DNA from 2 places in the Streptomyces sp. NPDC043878 genome. Region 1 is predicted to be linked to the other one. Evidence: riboswitches for the same ligand, from Rfam matches in the RefSeq annotation. Region 1 holds a riboswitch; the other holds the start of a gene.
What was found. Region 1 has a riboswitch for cyclic di-AMP ahead of AC07AZ_RS08525 (C40 family peptidase). Riboswitches for the same ligand answer to the same signal wherever they lie in the genome.
Positions count from the first base shown of each region.

Region 2: it holds a riboswitch for cyclic di-AMP, as region 1 does, so the genes downstream of both, AC07AZ_RS03110 (M23 family metallopeptidase) here and AC07AZ_RS08525 (C40 family peptidase) in region 1, are expected to answer to the same signal.

Region 1 is NZ_JBWKDW010000004.1:168,989-176,688, reverse strand. It holds gene AC07AZ_RS08525 (C40 family peptidase) at 1-1,425, opposite strand, end outside; cyclic di-AMP (ydaO/yuaA leader) riboswitch at 1,434-1,605, opposite strand; gene AC07AZ_RS08520 (NAD-dependent epimerase/dehydratase family protein) at 1,742-2,800, opposite strand; gene AC07AZ_RS08515 (glucarate dehydratase family protein) at 2,974-4,236, opposite strand; gene AC07AZ_RS08510 (fructosamine kinase family protein) at 4,458-5,315, shown strand; gene AC07AZ_RS08505 (DUF5997 family protein) at 5,448-5,834, opposite strand; gene AC07AZ_RS08500 (LysR substrate-binding domain-containing protein) at 5,893-6,669, shown strand; partial or broken gene AC07AZ_RS08495 (ATP-binding protein) at 6,822-7,280, shown strand.
Region 2 is NZ_JBWKDW010000001.1:725,386-733,085, forward strand. It holds gene AC07AZ_RS03095 (bifunctional acetate--CoA ligase family protein/GNAT family N-acetyltransferase) at 1-2,426, opposite strand, end outside; gene AC07AZ_RS03100 (HPr family phosphocarrier protein) at 2,603-2,884, shown strand; gene AC07AZ_RS03105 (GntR family transcriptional regulator) at 3,099-3,794, opposite strand; gene AC07AZ_RS03110 (M23 family metallopeptidase) at 4,053-4,817, opposite strand; cyclic di-AMP (ydaO/yuaA leader) riboswitch at 4,831-4,994, opposite strand; gene AC07AZ_RS03115 (M16 family metallopeptidase) at 5,204-6,592, opposite strand; gene AC07AZ_RS03120 (M16 family metallopeptidase) at 6,589-7,700, opposite strand, start outside.

The sequences.
Region 1 (7,700 bases):
GTTGCGCGGCAGGGCCACACCGGCCGCCCGCCAGGCGGCCTGGGTGAGACTGGCGCAGTCGTACGACTCCGGTCCGGTCGCGCCCCACACGCACGGCCTGCCGATCTGCGTGCGGGCGAACTCGAGCGCCCGTACGGCCTTTCCGCCGTTGCCCGGGTCCGCCAGGACGACCGGACCGGAGACGGCGACGGCGGCCGGGTGCCCCGTGTCGAGGACGGTGCTCATGGCCGCGACCGGCATCGGCGCCGGCGCCGGGGCCTGGACCGGCATCGGCGCCGGAGCCGCCTGCATCGGGACCGGAGCCGGGGCCTGCACCGGGGCCTGGAGGGATGCCTGGAACTGGAGGGGGGCCGGTTGCCGCCACGCCTCTTCCTCGGCCGCAGGGAGGGCCGAAAGAGGGGACGGCGCCTGGGTCTGGGTCTGGGCCTGGAGGGGGGCCGGTTGCCGCCACGCCTCTTCCTCGGCCGCAGGGAGGGCCGAAAGAGGGGACGGCGCCTGGGTCTGGGTCTGGAAGGGGACCGGTTGCTGCCACGTCAGCTCCTCGGCCACCGGGAGAGCCGGCGCCGTGCCGACGACGGCGGGAAGGCCGGGGATACCGGTGGAGCCGGGGATACCGGTGGAGCCGGGGATACCGGTGGAGCCGGGGAGGCCGGTGGAGGTTAGCCAGGGTTCCTGGGCCGGCGGCGCCTCGATCGCCGCGGCGGGCGTGCGCTGCCGGACCGCGTACCGCGCCAGCAGGTCACGGGCCTCGGCGAGCTTGCGCCGGTTCTGCTCCTTGGAGGTCAGCAGCGAGGATCGCTGGGTGTCGGCGGCCGGAGCGGCGGCCGTTTCCTGCCGGGGCCCCGGCACGGCCGGCAGCGCGGCGATCGCTCCGCCCGCCGCCGGGGGCAGGGCGGCCGTGGCCGGCCCCGCGGTCAGTTCCAGCGCGGGTCGTGCGGTGGGTCCGGCGGGCAGTTCCGGCACGGCGGGAGCCCGCTCGATCGCCGGCTCCGTTGCGACGAAGGGCCGTTCGGCGGGGCGGGCGGGGGCCGCGGCCTCGGGCGCCCGGTCACGCGGCAGCACCGCGGGGACGGTCGGGCCGAGCCGGGCGCGGGCCCCGTCGAACCACTGCCGGGTGACGGCGTCGAGGGACGGGTCGTCACGCCGGGGCCGGGCGGCGGTGGCCGGCTCGCCCCGGCGGCGCGTCCCCGCCGTCATCGCCCGGGTCGCGTTGTAGTTGCCGGTGGCGTTCTCGGCCTGGTCGTAGAGGGTGTTGACCCGCTGCTGGACCTCGTCGCGGCTGGGGGTGTCCTCCCCCGAGAGGGGTACGGCGTCGGCGGTCTGGGAGAACAGGGCCACCGAGGCGAGCGCGGCCGTCGCGAGGGCGGAACCGCCCATGCCGGGGAGGCCGAGACCACTGGGGCGCGATGTTCGTTCCGGCGCCATGAGAGACGTACTCCTTCCGTACTCCGCCTACCGGGTTAGCTGACGGGTTCGGGCTTCTGCTGCGGAAGGTGTGCCCTACGGCCCTGCCCCGAGAGGCGTCGGGCCGATTCACCCCAGGTCTTCGGTTGGGTCCCCGGCTCCGGCCGCCGTACGGCGCACCGAACTCGGCGGAGGCCGTACGACCCGGCGGGGTCCGCCGGAGCGAGTCGAACGGTCTGGCGTCAACTTAACCAACATGTGAGCCTTGTGTGAAGGTTGAAGTGCGGAATGTCCGATACGTAATTGTGACCTTCGTCGTACGGCGGTGTCCCGGCGCTCAGTTCGCGTGCCGTCGGCCCCGCCAGGACTCGTAGTGATCGAGCAGGGTCTGCTCGATCGGGCGGTAGGAGACGCCCAGTTCGTGCACGCTCCGGCTGTTGTCCACCCGGAAGCGGATGCCGAGGTGCTTGCGGATGTAGTCCTGGCTCAGCCCGAACGCCGGGCCGAGCACCCGCACCGGCCAGTGCGGAAGCGCGGTGCGCGGGAGGCGGAGGTCGAGCGGGTACCGGGTCCGGATGACCCGGGACATCTCGTGGAACGACGTCATGTGCCGCGCGGCGACGATGTAGCGGCCCTTCGCGTCGGGCCGCTCCGCCGCCGCGATGTGCGCCTCGGCCACGTCCCGCACGTCCACCGTCGTGAAGCTGAAGTCCGGTGCGCCGTAGAAGAAGTAGCCCTTGAAGAGTTCGTCCAGCAGGAACAGGCTGCCGGACTCGGACGCCGGTGTGAGGGAAGGGCCCAGGATCAGGCCGGGGTTGACGGACACCAGGCGCCAGCGGTCCTGGGCGGCCTCCGCCTCCCGGGCGGCACGCTCGGCCAGCGTCTTCGCGTAGTGGTAGGGGTTGTTCTCCACCGTGCTGGTGGTGTTGAAGTACCGCTCGGTCAACACCCCCTCGTCCATGTCCAGGACGTCGGCGTAGTCACCGAAGATCGCGCCGACGGTGGAGGTGAGGACCACCCGCTCGACAGTCGGCGCCCGCTCCACGGCGGCCAGCACGTTGCGCGTGCCGAGCAGCGCCGGGTCCACCATGTCCCGACGGCCGTCCCGGATCTTCTCCGGCATGCGGAACGGCGACGCCACATGGAAGACGACCCGGCTGCCGCGCACCGCCTCGCCGAAGGACCCCTCCCGCAGCAGGTCCGCCTCGAACAGCTCCAGCCGGCCGGGGAACGCCTCCCGCATCTCCCGCAGCGGCCGTACCTTCGCCGGGTCGGCGGCGTCGCGCACGGTGGCGCGGACCCGGTAACCGCGCTCCAGCAGCCGCCGTACCAGATGACTGCCGACGAAACCGCTGCCGCCGGTCACCACCACGGTCGTCTCCCCGCCTGCGCCCACGCTCTCACTCCCCGGTTCCGGTCAGGGGATCGCCGGCCCTCCCGGCGATCACGTTCCTGGGGGAAGCCTCGGGCATGGCCGGGCGGAAAGGGAACAGCCGGAGGGCAACAGGGCGTGCGCTCAGGGCTGTTGCGGTGCGGGCCGGTCTCGCCGTCGCGGTGATGCCCGGCCGGTCACCAGCGGGGCAGCCGCGGTTCGAAGGCGGGGTCGATCCGCCGCATGTAGCCCGTGTCGTCGCGGCCCCGCAGACCCGACTCCAGGTACAGCCGGTGCAGACGGTCGAGGGCGGCGTGGTCGAGTTCGACACCGAGACCGGGGCCCGTGGGCACCCGGACCGCCCCGTCGCGCAGTTCCAGGGCGCCCGGGAGGATCACGTCGTCGGCCGCGTTCCAGGGATAGTGCGTGTCACAGGAGTGGTCGAGGCGGGGGAGGGCCGCGGCGACGTGGGTCATCGCGGCGAGGCTGATGCCCAGGTGCGAGTTGGAGTGCATCGACAGCCCCAGTCCGAACGCCTCGCAGACGGACGCCAGTTCCCGGGTGCGGCGCAACCCGCCCCAGTAGTGGTGGTCGGTCAGCAGGACCTGTACCGCGTTCCGTTCGATCGCGGGCCTGAGATGTTCCCAGGCGACCACGCACATGTTGGTCGCCAGCGGCAGCGGCGAGTCCCGCGCCACCTCCGCCATGCCGGGAATGCCCGCGGTCGGGTCCTCCAGATACTCCAGTACGCCGTCGAGTGCGCGCGCCACCCGGGCCGAGGTCTCCACCGTCCAGGCCGTGTTGGGGTCCAGGCGCAGGGGCTGCCCGGGGAAGGCGGCGGCGAGCGCCCTGATCGCGGCGATCTCCTCGTCGGGCGGGAACACCCCACCCTTGAGCTTGAACGAACGGAAGCCGTACCGCTGTTGCATGAGCCGCGCCTGCTCGACGATCCCCGCCGGATCGAGGGCCTCGCCCCAGTCGTCGCCGGCGGCGGGCCGGCCGTCGAGCGCCGGGTGTTCGCTCCACTTGTAGAAGAGGTACGCGGCGAACGGCACGGAGTCGCGGACCGTGCCGCCGAGCAGGTCGCCGACCGGTCGCCCGAGCAGCTTGCCCTGCGCGTCGAGACAGGCCACCTCCACCGCCGACGTGGTCCAGCCGCGCTCGTGAGAACCGGGCACGGCCGGCAGCAGGGCCCGGTCGATCGCGGCGGTGACGGCGGTGGTGTCGAAGACGTCCATGCCGACGACCACCTTCGCGGCGGCCCGCAGCCGCTCCAGCCGGACCTCGCCGCCGGGTGACTCCCCGAGGCCCACCGTGCCGTCCTCCAGCACGAGTTGCAGGACCACGCGAAGCGCGAGGGGCTCGTGGACGCCGCCGGCGTTGAGCAGGGGCGGATCACGGAAGGCGATCGGCGTGACGATCAGTTCGCGGACACGGGTACCGGTACCGGTCCTGCTCATGTGCTGCGCCCCCTCCGGGCCACGATCGGTCGGAACGCCTCCGGGCGTCCGAATGCCGGGCCACGGTAGAAATTCCGTCATTCTTATGTCAATACATATGGGAAGGGCTTCACGGGCTTCACCGAGCCCATGCATCAGGCTGCCGGGCCTCGGGGCGGGTGCACGCTTGAGGCCGTGCCACGGTCTGGACCGGCAACCGGAGACGCAGGGAGGCCCGAGCAGTGCGGCGAGGCGACAGTGCCGAAGGGGCCGGAGCCGCGGCCGCCCGGCTCACCGGGCTCGCGGTGACCGGCGAGCACCGGGGGGCCGGCGGACTCACCGTGGTCACTCTCGACGGCGGCCCGACCGTCGTGGTGAAGCCCGGCGGGGTGCGGGCCGAGGCGGCCGGACTGCGCTGGCTGGCAGCGGCCGGGGCGCGGGTTCCGGCCGTGCGCGGTCTCGACGAGGAGTGGCTGGTCACCGACCGCATCCCGGCCGGACGTCCCGCCGCCCGCGCCGCGCTCCGCCTCGGCCATGAGCTGGCGGCCCTGCACGCCGCAGGCGCTCCCGCCTTCGGCGCCCCGCCGCCCGGCGGTCCCGAGGACGCGTACATCGGCCGCGCCCCGATGCGCAACGTCCCCGGTCGCGACTGGCCGTCCTGGTACGCCGGGCACCGGGTGCTGCCGTACCTGCGCCGAGCGGTCGACGCCGGGACCGTGCGCCCGGCGGAGGCGACCGTCGTCGAGCGGGTCTGCGAGCGGCTGCCCGAACTGGCGGGCCCGGCCGAGCCGCCCGCACGACTGCACGGCGACCTGTGGAACGGCAACGTGCTGTGGAGCGCCGACGGACATGCCTGGCTGATCGACCCGGCCGCACACGGTGGGCACCGCGAGACCGACCTGGCGATGCTCCACCTCTTCGGCTGCCCGCATCTGGAGTCCGTACTGGACGGCTACCGGCGGGCCCGGCCGCTGGCCGACGGCTGGGCGGACCGCGTCGCACTGCACCAGCTGTTCCCGCTGCTGGTGCACACGGTGCTGTTCGGACGCGGCTACGCGGTACAGGCGCTGGACGCGGCACGGACGGCGCTCGCGCGGTGAACGGCACGGGCGGCACTCCGCGCGGTGACGACGCGAGGACGGCGCACTCCGCGCCGTGACGACGCGAGGACGCCGCCCCCGGTGACATGATCAGGCCGTCAGGGCAGCCAGGCGGTCAGCGCAGTCAGGCGGTCAGGAAGCGTCCTGCTCGTCGTTCTTCTGCTTGAGCCGCGCGGCTTCCTTGCGCACCTCGGCCTGCGTGGCGCGCTCCTTCTCCAGCCACTCGGGCCGGTCCTGCTTCAGTGCCTCGATCTGCTCGGTGGTGAGCGCCTCGGTGACGCCGCCGCGCGCGAGACCCGCGATGGACACGCCGAGCTTCGCGGCGACCACCGGCCGGGGGTGCGGGCCGGAGCTCCGCAGCTGCTGGAGCCACTCGGGCGGGTTCTCCTGCAGCTCGCCGAGTTCGGCGCGCGAGACAACGCCCGACCGGAAGTCCTCGGGGGTGGCCGGGAGGTACACGCCCAGCTTCTTCGCCGCGGTGGCGGGCTTCATCGTCTGGGCGCTCTGGTGCGACTTCATGGTGTCAAGACTATCGACCGCCGGAGGGACGTCCGACCACGCCCGGTAGCCTGGCCTGGTGACAGGCTCGCAAGCACCTTCCTCGTTCCGCCTCGCGTACGTCCCCGGCGTGACCCCCGGCAAGTGGGTGCGGATCTGGAACGAGCGCCGGCCCGACGTCCCCCTGGTCCTCGTGCAGGTGCAGGCCGCCGAGGCGTCCGAGGTGCTCCGCGGCGGCGACGCGGACGCGGCCCTGGTGCGGCTGCCGGTGGACCGCGGCGTCCTGAGCGCGATCCCCCTGTACACCGAGACGACGGTCGTCGTGGTTCCCCACGACCACGTGGTGACGGCCGCCGACCAGGTGTCCGCGGCAGAGCTCGCCGACGAGATCCTGCTGCACCCCCTGGACGACGTCCTCGACTGGGAACGCCCGCCGGGCCTGCCCGCCTTCGAACGCCCCGCCACGACCGCGGACGCCGTCGAGCTGGTCGCGGCGGGCATCGGCCTCCTCGCCGTCCCCCAGTCGCTGGCCAGGCTCCACCACCGCAAGGACCTCACGTACCGCCCGCTGGTGGACGCGCCGGAGTCCGGAGTCGCGCTGTCCTGGCCGGAGGACGCGACGACCGACCTGGTCGACGACTTCATCGGGATCGTCCGGGGCCGCACGGTCAACAGCACCCGGGGGCGCGCCAAGCCCGAGGCCCAGACGCAGCAGGAGCGCAAGCGGCCGGAGAAGAGCGGCGCCCGCAAGCCGGCCGCGGGCAAGAGCTCCCGTGGTACCGGGTCGGGCGGCGGCGCCAAGGGGGCCAGGTCCACCAAGGGCGCCCAGCGCGGAAAGCCCCGCCGGCGCTCGTAGCGCGGTGCCGAGGCGGGGGGCGGTGCCCGTCCGACAGGGCGGCGTCGGCAGGACGTGAAAGCGGCAAAGCGACAAAGCGACAAAGGGATCGGGGGCCCAGGGCAACCCTGTCCCGGATCCGCGGCCGCAGGCCCCGGAGCAGCCGGTTCCGTGTGCCGGCGTACGAGTCCCGTGCGTCTGCCGGCCGCCCGAGAACCCCCGGCGCCGGGGCGGTCAGTGGCAGAATCTCACTCGTGGACCTGCCCATCCTCGAGCGCGAGTTCGAGCTGGTGCGACTGGCTGCCGCCGCACAGGAAGCAGCGGACGGGGCCGGGTCGGTCGTGCTCGTCTTCGGCGAGGCGGGGATCGGCAAGTCGAGCCTGGTCAAAGCCATGCCGGAACGGCTGCCCGGGCAGGCCCGGGTCCTCGTCGGCGAGTGCGACGACCTCGCCACCCGACGGCCGCTGGGCCCGTTCCGCGACCTCGTCGGCAGCGTCGGCACCGAGCTGGCCCGTGCCGTCACGGAGGGCGGCGACCGCAACCGCGTCTACGCGGCCCTCCACGAGGAACTGGCCCGGACACCCCATCCCGCCGTACTCGTCGTGGAAGACGTGCACTGGGCGGACGAGGCGTCGCTGGACGCCCTGCGCTTTCTGGTACGGCGCATCGAGCGGCTGCCCGCGCTGCTCGTCCTGACCTACCGCGACGACGAGGTGAGCAGCGGACACCCCCTGCGTCACCTCCTCGGCCAGGTCTCCCGCGCCCAGCGGGTCCACCGGCTCCCCCTGGCCCCCCTCTCCCTGGACGCCGTCCGCACGCTGAGCGCGGCCGGGCGGCTCGACCTCGACCCGGCCGAGGTCCACCAGGTGACCTCGGGCAACCCCTTCTTCGTCGCGGAGGTGCTGGCCGCGGGCGGCACCGGGGTCGTGCCCCCGACCGTCGTGGACGCCGTACTCGCCCGGCTCCGCGGCCTGGACGCCGCGACCGTGGCCGCCCTGGAGCAGCTGGCCGTCGTACCGTCCGCCGTCGAGCGCCCCCTCATCGACGCGCTG
Region 2 (7,700 bases), on a different contig from region 1:
AGGTGCGGGGCGGTGGCCTTGAGGGCCACGGGGTAGCCGAGGACGCGGGCGGCTTCGGCGGCGGCGTCGGGGGTGGGTGCGGGCAGGGCGCGGTGCACCTGGACGCCGTAGGTGGCGAGCAGGTCGCAGGTCTCCTCGAGGCCGAGCGTGCGCCCCTCCCCGCGGGCGAGGAGCCCGCCGATCAACCCGGCGGCCCGCTTCTCGTCGATGTCCTCGTACTCGGGCACCCGGCCCGGCTCGGCGGCCTCCCGCCGCCACTGCGCGTACCGCACGGCTTCGGCGAGGGCCCGCACCGCGCGTTCGGCCGCCGGGTAGGCCGGGATGAGCCGTGAGCAGGACTCGGCGACGGCCCCGGGCGGGGGTGCGGTCGGTGACTGCACAGGTGACAGCGGCGTGGCGCGAACCGACGGGGGCGGGTCGGCGGCGGTCGGATGCGTGGAACCCGGGGTGGCGGGCTGCGTGGTGCCGGCGGTCGGGGGTGGCGTGGTGTCCGTCGTCCGGGGGCGCGTGGGCCCCGCAGTCGTCGGCCGGTCCGGGGCGAGGGAGGCCGGGGCCGCCTGCGGGGCGGTACTGGCCGCGGCCGACAGCGCCTCGGCGAGACCACCGAGTTCGACGTGGACCACCAGCACCGGCTTCCCGGGGACCTCGTCGGCGGCCGCCCGCAGGGCCTCGGCCAGAGCGGCGTCCCCCGCGGACCCCTCCCCCACCGCCGGAATGGCCGTCACGACCACCGCGTCGCACGTGTCGTCGGCCAGCGCGCGCGACAGCGCCGAGCGGAAGTCGCCCGGGGACGCGCCGGTCGTCAGGTCCAGCGGGCTCAGCGGCCGCAGCCCCTCGGACAGACACGCGTCGTAGGTCAGCAGCCCCAGCGACTCGGAGTTCCCGAGGATCGCCACCCGGGGCCCTGTCGGCAGCGGCTGCCGTGCGAGCAGCAGGCCGGTGTCCACGAGTTCGGTGATCGTCTCCACGCGGATCACCCCGGCCTGGCGGAGCAGCGCGGACACCGTCGCGTGCGGCAGCCGCGTCGCACGGACGGCGTGTCCCTGCGGGGCCGAACCGGCGCCCTGCACCACGACCAGCGGTTTCGCCGCGGCCGTACGCCGCGCGAGGCGGGTGAACTTGCGGGGGTTGCCGATGGACTCCAGGTACATGAGGGCGACGTCGGTGTCCGGGTCGTCGTACCAGTACTGGAGTACGTCGTTGCCGGAGACGTCGGCCCGGTTGCCGGAGGACACGAAGGTGGACACTCCCGTGGTGCCGGTGACCCCTCCACCGCGCCGGTGCAGCCGGGACAGCAGGGCGATACCGATGGCGCCGGACTGCGCGAACAGCCCGATCCGCCCCGGCCGCGGCATCTCGGGAGCGAGGGAGGCGTTGAGCCGGGTCCGCGGCGAGGTGTTGATGATCCCGAAGGCGTTGGGCCCGATGATCCGCATCCCGTACGCGCGCGCGTGCCGGACGAGTTCACGCTGGCGCTCACGCCCTTCGGGGCCGCTCTCGGCGTACCCGGAGGAGAGCACGACGAGTCCCTGCACCCCGTGCGCGCCGCACTCGGCGACGGCCTCGGGCACGTGCTCGGCCGGCACCGCGACGACCGCCACGTCGACGGGCCCGTCCACGTCACGCACCGAGCGGTACGCGGGGATGCCGTCGAGCTCCTTCTGCTCCTCGGGGAAGGCCTTGTTCACGGCGTAGAGGCTGCCGGTGAAGCCGGCGCCCCTGAGGTTGTCGAGGACGCCGCGGCCCACGCCGCCGGGGGCGCGGCCGGCTCCGACGACGGCGACGGAGCCTGGTGCCAGCAGCCGCCCTACCGAGTGCGCCTCGGCGCGCTGTTCCCGCGCGCGCTGCACGGCCAGCGAGCGGTCGGTGGGTTCGAGGTCGAACTCCAGGTGGACGACGCCGTCCTCGAAGCTGCGCTTCTGCGTGTAGCCGGCGTCCGTGAACACCTTGATCATCTTGGTGTTGGCGGGCAGCACCTCGGCGGTGAAGCGGCGGATGCCGCGCTCGCGCGCGACGGCCGCGATGTGTTCGAGGAGCGTGGAGGCCACCCCGCGCCCCTGGTGGGCGTCCTGTACCAGGAAGGCGACCTCGGCCTCGTCGGCGGGCGCCGAGGCGGCCATGCCGTCGGCGCCGATGCGGTCGTAGCGTACGGTGGCGATGAACTCGCCGCCGATGGTGGCCGCGAGTCCCACCCGGTCCACGAAGTCGTGGTGCGTGAAGCGGTGGACGTCCTTGGCGGACAGGCGAGGGTAGGGCGCGAAGAAGCGGTAGTACTTCGACTCCTCCGACACCTGCTCGTAGAAGCTGACCAGGCGCTCGGCGTCGTCGACGGTGATGGGCCGGATGCGCGCGGTACCCCCGTCGCGCAGCACCACGTCGGCCTCCCAGTGAGCGGGGTACTCGTGCCGGTCCGGCGAGGTCTGCATGGGCCCCAGAGTACGGCTCGCGTACGACAACGGCGCGAGGCAGTCTGTGGAGGACGGACGTCGGACCGAGGCCGCGGTCCGACGTCACCGAGGGGCGGGACGACACCCTCCTCGGGCATGCTTCACGGTATGGGAAACTGGTCTAGACAACCCTGAGCACTGAAGGGCAGCATCACATGGCTGAGCGCCGCGTCAACGTCGGCTGGGCGGAGGGCCTCCACGCCCGCCCCGCCTCCATCTTCGTCCGGGCCACCACGGCCACAGGTGTCCCCGTGACGATCGCCAAGGCCGACGGCAACCCCGTCAACGCGGCCTCCATGCTGGCTGTCCTGGGCCTGGGCGCCCAGGGTGGCGAGGAGATCGTCCTCGCCTCCGACGCGGAGGGCGCGGACGCCGCGCTCGACCGCCTCGCGAAGCTGGTGGCCGAGGGCCTCGAGGAGCTCCCCGAGACCGTCTGAGGGCCTCCGCTCCACACCCGCAGCCGCGTCGGCCTTTCCGGTCGGCGCGGCTGCGCCGTTTTCCGGTACGGGCGGATGCTTTTACCGCGAGCACGGCTTACGTCGCCGCCACGGACACGCAAATGCCGCGGGCACGGAATTCACCGGGACACGCGAAAAAGGGCAGCACAAATATCGGCCGCCGAATAGCACTTCTTTGTATACGGTGCCCGTGTTAATGCCGCAGACCCGACATGTTTACGGGAGGTTGCGAGTTCCTCACACGGTCGGTGCGGTCGCCGCCCGCGCCGAAACGCAACCGGTGCGCGGTCGTCGCGCGCTCCGTGTGCAGCGCCGTGACCGCCCGCGCGCGCTCGCTGTCGCCGCGCGCCACGGCGTCCACGATCGCGCCGTGCTCCGCCCAGGAGTCCACCGGGTCGGCGGGCGCGTCCAGCACGAACATCCAGGCGATCTTGTGACGCAGCTGGGTCAGCATCGAGGTCAGCGCCGGGCTGCCGGAGGCCTGGGCGAGCGTCTCGTGGAACCAGCCACCCAGGGAGCGCAGGTCCTCGCTGTTGCCCCGCCTGGCCCGCTCCTGGCCCAACCTGACCAGGCCGCGCAGCACCTTCAGATGGGCCTCGGTACGCCGCTGCGCGGCGCGTGAGGCACCCAGCGGCTCCAGGAGCATGCGCATCTCCAGGAGGTCGGCACCCTCCTGCTCGGTGGGTTCCGCGACGCACGCGCCCGCGTGCCGCCGGGTCACCACGAACCCCTCGGCCTCCAGGGTGCGCAGGGCTTCACGGACGGGGACGCGGGAGACGCCGTAGCGGCGGGCGAGCAGTTCCTCGGTGAGGCGGCTGCCACGCTCGTAGACACCGGCGACGATGTCGTCCCGGATCGCCGTGCACACCGAGTGCGCCGGAATACGCATGACCGACCTCCGCCTTAATCCCCGTGAAACGTCGACGATTGACGCTTGTCCAGTGACTCTATTGCAATGAGCGGGAATTTCCGACGGCGGACCGGAATCCATGGATATTTTTTGGACAGCAGGGGGCCGGAAACACCGAAAGCCCCGGCTGGAGAGCCGGGGCTTCGGGAAGTGCCGCAGTCCGTCGCGGGACGGTCGGTGCTCGCGGGGGCCGGTACGCGCCGCTGACGGCGGCCCGGCCTGCGCGGCGACGGGTTGTCAGACGCTCACGCCGTGCGAACGGAGGTAGGCGACCGGGTCGATGTCCGAGCCGTACTCCGCCGTCGTACGGGCCTCGAAGTGCAGGTGCGGGCCGGTGGTGTTGCCGGTCGCGCCGGACAGGCCGATCTGCTGGCCGGGAGTGACCGTCTGACCCACCGAGACGCCGATGGACGACAGGTGACCGTACTGCGTGTACGTCCCGTCGATCATCTTGATCACGATGTTGTTGCCGTACGCGCCGCCCCAGCCGGCCTCGACGACCGTGCCCGAGCCGACCGCGTGCACGGACGTGCCGCTCGCCGCGTGGAAGTCGATGCCGGTGTGGGTGCCGGAGGCCCACAGCCCGCTGCTGGCCTGGTAGCCGGTGGAGACGTACGAGCCGGTGACGGGCAGCACGAAGGTGTTGAGGCGCTTGCGCTCGGCCTCGCGCGTGGCACGCTCCTTGGCCTCGCGGGCCTTCTCTGCGGCTGCCGCGGCCTCCTTGCGCGCGGCGGCCTCGGCGGCCTCCCTGCGCGCGGTGTCCTCGGCGGCCTGCTGCTGGGCGGCCGCCTGGGCGTCGATCTTCTCGGCGAGCGAGTCACCGATGGTGATGACCGGGGTGAGGCCGGTCTGCTCGACAGAGGGCTCCGCGGCGAGCGCGGGAGCGGCCAGGGTGCCGACGACACCGGTGGTGGCGAGCGCGGCGACGCCCGCCGCGCGAACGGTGGTGCGGTGCATCCGGCTGGGACGACGGTGCTTCCCGGCGGCGCGGGTGAACGCCATGAAGTGGCTGGTCCTTTCCTTCCTTCTCGCCTACCGGGTTAGCTGACGGGTTCGGAGCAGGAAGGTCTCCTACGGACCCCCTCGCTGGCGCGCGGGCGTCCGATTCACCCCAGGGACTCATGGTGGGTCCCCGGCTCCCCTGGCTCGCGCCATACGGGGACTCGGCGATGACTGCCCGGTGCCGCGGATGCGGCGCGGTGCCTGACGGACAGCCGGCATGACGCTAGACGCGGCCGCTTTCAATCCTCAAACGGATCACGCTTTTTGTAGCGCACGCCACAGAGCAGACAGGATTGCTCTCCCTCAATTCGGACATACGGCGGCCCTGACGACTCCTCAGTCACCAGGGCCCCGCAGGCGTCTCCGGCCGCCGGCCGGCCGGTCCGCTACTCGGCGGAGACGACGGTGACTTCGCCGATGCCGAGGGCCTCCACGGGCTCCTTGATCTGAGCCGCGTCCCCGACGAGGACCGTCACCAGACGGTCCACCGGGAAGGCGCTCACGACCGCCGCCGTGGCCTCCACCGTGCCGGTCGCGGCGAGCTGCTGGTAGAGCGTCGCCTGGTAGTCGTCGGGCAGGTGCTGCTCGACCTGGTCGGCCAGCGTGCCCGCGACGGCCGCCGCGGTCTCGTACTTCAACGGCGCCACACCGACCAGGTTCTGTACGGCGACATCGCGCTCGGCGTCGGTGAGCCCGCCTTCGGCGAGCGTGCGGAGCACCGTCCACAGGTCCTGGAGGGCGGGGCCCGTGTTGGGCGTGTCCACGGAGCCGCTGATGGCGAGCATCGCGGCGCCGGTGCCGTCCGGGGCGGAGCGCAGCACCTGCCCGAACGCCCGCACGCCGTAGGTGTATCCCTTCTCCTCGCGCAGGACGCGGTCCAGGCGCGAGGTGAGGGTGCCGCCGAGGCAGTAGGTGCCCAGCACGCGCGCGGGCCACACGCGGTCGTGCCGGTCGGGGCCCACGCGGCCGATGAGCAGCTGCGTCTGGACGGCGCCGGGACGGTCCACGATGACGACCCGGCCCGTGTCGTCTGCGGTCACGGGCGGCACCGGCCGGGGCTCGGCCTGGAAGCCGGTCCAGGCGCCCAGGGTGTCGCCGAGCAGCGCGTCGAGGTCGATGCCGGTGAGGTCACCGACGACGACGGCGGTCGCGGTGGCGGGGCGGACGTGCTTCTCGTAGAAGGCGCGAACCGCCGCGGAGTCGATCGCGGTGACCGTCTCCTCGGTGCCCTGGCGCGGACGCGACATGCGCGCCGTCGCAGGGAACAGCTCCCTGGAGAGTTCCTTGGCGGCCCGGCGGGAGGGGTTGGCCAGCTCGTGCGGGATCTCGTCGAGCCGGTTGCGGACGAGGCGCTCGACCTCACTGTCGGCGAACGCGGGTGCCCTGAGGGCGTCGGCGAGCAGGTCGAGCGCCTTGGGCAGGCGGGAGACCGGCACTTCGAGGCTCAGCCGGACACCGGGGTGGTCGGCGTGCGCGTCGAGGGTGGCGCCGCTGCGCTCCAGCTCGGCGGCGAACTCCTCGGCGGAGAGCTTGTCGGTGCCCTCGGAGAAGGCGCGGGCCATGATCGTGGCCACGCCGTCGAGACCGGCCGGTTCGGCGTCCAGGGGCGCGTCCAGGAGTACCTCGACGGCGACGACCTGCTGGCCGGGGCGGTGGCAGCGCAGGACCGTCAGGCCGTTGTCGAGCGTCGCGCGCTCGGGGGCCGGGAACGCCCACGGCCGCGCCTCGCCGGCCTGCGGCTGGGGGTGGAAGTCCATCGTGGCGAGCTCGGTCACTTGGCCGCCTCCTCGTTCTCGTCCTCGTCGGCGGGGTTCTCGGTGCCCTCGATGGGCTCATAGACCAGCACGGCCCGGTTGTCGGGGCGCAGCCGGGCCTTGGCGACCTCCTGGACCTCCTCTGCCGTCACCTCCAGCACGCGGTGCACGGCGGTGAGGGCGAGCTGCGGGTCACCGAACAGGACGGCGTAGCGGCACAGTTCGTCGGCACGGCCCGCGACCGTACCGAGCCGGTCCAGCCACTCGCGCTCCAACTGGGCCTGGGCGCGCTCCATTTCCTCGGGCGTGGGGCCTTCCTCGGCGAACCGGGCGAGCTCCTCGTCGATGGCGGTCTCGATGACCGGCACCTCGACGTCACCTGAGGTCTTCACGTCCAGCCAGCCCAGGGAGGGCGCACCCGCCAGCCGCAGCAGACCGAAGCCGGCCGCCACAGCCGTACGGTCGCGCCGTACGAGCCGGTTGTACAGGCGGGAGGACTCGCCGCCGCCGAGGACGGTCAGCGCCAGGTCGGCCGCGTCGCACGCGCGCGTGCCGTCGTTCGGCAGCCGGTAGGCGGCCATCAGGGCGCGCGCGGGGACCTCCTCCTCCACGACCTCGCGCAACTGCTCGCCGATGGTCTCGGGCAGGGTGCCGTCGCGCGGGGCGGGCTTCCCGTCGTGGGAGGCGATGGAACCGAAGTACTTCTCGATCCAGGCGAGCGTCTGCTCCGGGTCGATGTCGCCGACCACCGACAGCACCGCGTTGTTGGGCGCGTAGTACGTACGGAAGAAGGCGCGCGCGTCCTCCAGGGTCGCCGCGTCCAGGTCGGCCATGGAGCCGATCGGCGTGTGGTGGTAGGGATGGCCCTCCGGGTAGGCGAGGGCGGTCAGCCTCTCGAACGCGGTGCCGTAGGGGACGTTGTCGTAGCGCTGGCGGCGCTCGTTCTTCACGACGTCCCGCTGGTTCTCCATGGACTCGTCGTCCAGGGCCGCGAGGAGGGAGCCCATGCGGTCGGCCTCCAGCCAGAGGGCGAGCTCCAGCTGGTGGGTCGGCATGGTCTCGAAGTAGTTGGTGCGCTCGAAGCTGGTGGTGCCGTTGAGCGAGCCGCCCGCGCCCTGGACGAGCTCGA